DNA from 2 places in the Candidatus Pantoea rara genome. Region 1 is predicted to be linked to the other one. Evidence: predicted binding sites of a transcription regulator. Region 1 holds the regulator's gene; the other holds the start of a gene.
The links. The regulator CRP, encoded in region 1, controls carbon source genes, mostly activating them, when cyclic AMP is high. The targets are predictions, from matches to a motif close to ATGTGANNNNNNTCACAT.
Positions count from the first base shown of each region.

Region 2: a site for CRP is predicted at 735-752, ahead of deoC (deoxyribose-phosphate aldolase). Genes of this name have one in related genera too.

Region 1 is NZ_CP194942.1:419,882-422,083, reverse strand. Features, by position in the region: gene ACR8BF_RS01935 (OsmC family protein) at 1-364, opposite strand, end outside; gene crp (cAMP-activated global transcriptional regulator CRP) at 668-1,300, shown strand; gene ACR8BF_RS01925 (YccS/YhfK family putative transporter) at 1,358-2,202, shown strand, end outside.
Region 2 is NZ_CP194942.1:719,628-721,829, forward strand. Features, by position in the region: gene ACR8BF_RS03525 (TatD family hydrolase) at 1-695, shown strand, start outside; gene deoC (deoxyribose-phosphate aldolase) at 944-1,723, shown strand; gene deoA (thymidine phosphorylase) at 1,786-2,202, shown strand, end outside.

The DNA of each region.
Region 1 (2,202 bases):
CTTTACCCAGCATAATGGCCACCGAACAATATTTTTCAGCAGAAAGATCCACCGCGCGTGAGACCGCTTTATCCTGGAGCCCTTTACCACTCACGATAAAATGCAGGTTGATGTGCGTAAAGATTCGCGGCGCCTCTTCACGACGTTCTGAGGTCAGTTTTACTTCACAATCAGCCACATCGTTGCGGCCTTTTTGCAGAATTGAAACCACGTCAATCGCGCTGCATCCGCCGGCCGCCATCAGCACCATCTCCATTGGGCTGGGCGCTTTATCACCCGAATTTCCATCCATCAGTATCTGATGGCCGGATGAGGATTCTCCGAGGAATGTCAGCCCTTCTACCCATTTCACTCTTGCCTGCATGATTTTTGCTCCGGAATACGCTGTTTTCTCGCCAGAGTACGCTTTCGCCTGGTAAACAGCAATCCAGAGAAATCCGCCTATAGCTGAAGCGAGACAACAGAAGACAGTCGGCAAAAGCTGTGCTACAAACAGTGCTGAAAATATTTTTCGTCACCCGATGGCGAAGCCGGGAAGGATGATGCGCACTGCGCCTGATGCGGCCCGAATAATTTCCTGAAATGGAAACGCTTGAAGCTTTCACCGCCTGACAGGGAAAACTGCCCCCTGTATTTTGGGCACGATTACAACAGAGGATAATAGCGAATGGTTCTCGGCAAACCGCAAACAGACCCTACACTCGAATGGTTCCTGTCCCATTGCCATATTCACAAGTATCCATCCAAAAGTACGCTGATTCACCAAGGTGAAAAAGCAGAAACGCTTTACTACATCGTTAAAGGTTCCGTCGCGGTTCTGATTAAAGATGAAGAAGGCAAAGAGATGATTCTTTCCTACCTGAATCAGGGCGATTTTATTGGTGAGCTTGGCCTGTTCGAAGAAGGCCAGGAGCGCAGCGCCTGGGTGCGTGCGAAAAGTGCGTGCGAAGTGGCGGAGATTTCTTACAAGAAATTCCGTCAGCTGATCCAGGTTAACCCTGACATCCTGATGCGACTCTCATCGCAGATGGCGCGTCGCCTGCAGGTCACGTCTGAAAAAGTGGGTAACCTCGCTTTCCTCGACGTCACCGGACGCATTGCACAGACCCTGCTCAACCTGGCGAAGCAGCCAGATGCCATGACGCATCCCGACGGCATGCAAATCAAAATCACGCGTCAGGAAATTGGCCAGATTGTTGGTTGTTCACGTGAAACCGTGGGCCGTATTTTGAAGATGCTGGAAGATCAGAACCTGATCTCCGCACACGGCAAAACCATCGTCGTTTACGGCACCCGCTAATTCCTGTCACCCACGGCGTGATGGCAACATCACGCCGTTATTGTTTGTGTTGGGCCGATGTGGCGTCGAATTATTTACCATCCTGAAGTTAACTACGCCTTGCGGCAAACGCTGGTGCTCTGTCTGCCGGTGGCGCTGGGCTGGCTGGCTGGCGACCTGCAAAAAGGTCTCCTGTTCTCATTAGTGCCCGCCTGCTGCAACATCGCCGGTCTGGATACCCCGCATAAACGCTTCTTCAAACGCCTGATCGTTGGCGGCAGCCTGTTTGCCCTCGGCAGCTTTCTGATGCAGTGGCTTACCCTGCATGCTATTCCGCTGCCGCTGATCCTGTTTGCCATGCCCTTATTGCTCGGCGTTACCGGCGAGATCAGCCCGCTGCATGCTCGTCTGCTGCCCGGCACCCTGATTGCCGCCATCTTTACCCTGAGCCTGATTGGCCGCATGCCAATCTATGTTCCCCCGCTGCTCTATATCGGCGGCACGCTGTGGTACGGGCTGTTCAACTGGTTCTGGTTCTGGCTGTGGAAAGAGCAGCCGATGCGCGAGAGCCTGAGCCTAATCTACCGCGAGCTGGCTAACTACTGCGACGCCAAATATACCCTGCTGACGCAGCTGACCGACCCGGAAAAGGCACTGCCACCGCTGCTGGCCCGTCAGCAAAAAGTGGTCGATCTGATTAACACCTGTTATCAGCAGATGCATATGCTGTCGGCAAGTCGCGATCACAGCCATAAACGGCTGACGCGCGCCTTTCAGGTCGCGCTGGATCTGCAGGAACATATCTCGGTCAGCCTGCATCGGCCGGAAGAAGTGCAGAAGCTGGTCGAACAGAGCCATGCGGAAGCGGTGATCCGCTGGAATGCCAAAACCATTTCAGCCCGGCTGCGGGTGCTGGCGGATAA
Region 2 (2,202 bases), 300 kb from region 1:
TTATTCCGGCGGTCGATGCCAGCCGCTTTGAGCGGGTCTGCGCGCTGGCCGCGGTGCATCCACCGCTCTATGCCGCGCTGGGCCTGCATCCGATTGCCATCGAACATCATCAGGATGTCCATCTCGATCAGCTGGAAACCTTTCTGCAACAGCGGCCGCGTAAGCTGGTGGCGATCGGCGAGATCGGACTGGATCTCTACCGCGACGATCCACAGTTTGATAAGCAGCAGCGCTTTCTTGACGCGCAGCTTAAGCTGGCAAAGCGTTATGCGTTGCCGGTGATCCTGCATTCGCGCCGGACCCATGACAAGCTGGCGCAGATTCTGCGTCGTCACGATGTGCCGCGCCGTGGCGTGGTGCACGGTTTCGCTGGCAGTCTGCAACAGGCGCAGGCCTTTATTAAGCTGGGTTATGCGATTGGGATTGGCGGGACCATTACCTATGAACGTGCCAGCAAGACCCGTCAGACCGTGGCACAGCTGCCGCTCTCTTCACTGCTGCTGGAAACCGATGCACCCGATATGCCGCTGCAGGGTTTTCAGGGCCAGCCAAACCGTCCGGAGCGGGCACGTCAGGTGTGGGAAGTGCTCTGCAGTCTGCGGGAAGAGTCACCTGAAGACATTGCTGATGCACTGTGGCACAACAGTCAGCAGCTGTTTCAGCTCGATCCCGCTTTCCCGGCGTTGCGTAACTGACTGTCCGTCTTTCGCCTGAACGACACCCCTTACGCTAAAATGTGATAATAGTAACATTGCTCCGGCTAGCGTATAATCACCATCAGGTAGTGTAATCTGCGATTTCAGTCACGTTTTCTGTGACCTGATTGCACCATTTTCTTATTTCTATGTGACTGCTGGCACATATCAGGCCGCTTCAGAGTGTTATTATTATAACATTCCGCCGGCAAGCCGGTGGGTTGCACCCCGATCCTTTGGAGAGCCTCATGACCGATATCAAACACCTTGCCCTGCGCGCCCTGAAACTGATGGATTTAACCACCCTGAATGACGACGACACCGACGCAAAAGTGATTGCCCTGTGCCATCAGGCTAAATCCCCGGCAGGCAACACCGCGGCAATCTGTATCTATCCGCGTTTTATTCCCATTGCGCGCAAAACGCTGCGCGAGCAGGGTACCCCGGAGATCCGCATCGCCACGGTGACCAATTTCCCGCACGGCAATGACGACATCGACATTGCACTGGCAGAAACCCGCGCCGCTATCGCTTACGGTGCCGATGAAGTGGATGTGGTGTTCCCGTACCGCGCGCTGATCGCCGGTAACAGTCAGGTCGGTTTCGATCTGGTGAAAGCCTGTAAAACCGCCTGTGCTGAAGCGGACGTGCTGCTGAAAGTGATCATCGAAACCGGTGAGCTGAAGGAGGACGCGCTGATCCGTCAGGCCTCTGAAATTGCCATTGATGCAGGTGCCGACTTCATCAAAACCTCTACCGGTAAAGTGCCGGTTAACGCCACGCCAGAAGTGGCGCAGATCATGATGAATGTGATCCGTGATAAAGGCGTCAGCAAGGACGTTGGCTTTAAGCCTGCGGGCGGCGTACGCACAGCGGAAGATGCCGCGATCTATCTGCAAATGGCAGAAGATACGCTGGGTGCCGACTGGGCTGATGCGCGCCATTTCCGCTTTGGTGCATCAAGCCTGCTGGCGAGCCTGCTCAACACACTGGGTCATGACAGCGACACCAGCAAAGCGGGTTACTGATTCTTCAGGCGGTCGCTGACCGCCTGTTCTCCATTCTGTTTTCCCTGAACCAGGGGGCTACCTTGTTCCTGCCACAAGAAATTATTCGCAAAAAACGTGACGGCCATGCGCTGACTGAAGAGGAGATTCGCTTCTTCATTAATGGCGTGCGTGATAACACCGTCTCAGAAGGTCAGATTGCCGCGCTGGCGATGACCATCTACTTCCACGACATGACGCTGCCAGAACGGGTCGCGCTGACGATGGCGATGCGTGATTCCGGTACGGTGCTTAACTGGAAATCCCTTAACCTTAACGGGCCAGTGGTGGATAAGCACTCGACCGGCGGCGTCGGCGATGTGACATCGCTGATGTTAGGGCCGATGGTCGCCGCCTGTGGTGGATATGTACCGATGATCTCCGGTCGTGGCCTCGGCCATACCGGCGGCACGCTGGATAAACTGGAAGCGATTCCGGGCTTCGATATCTTCCCCAGCGAT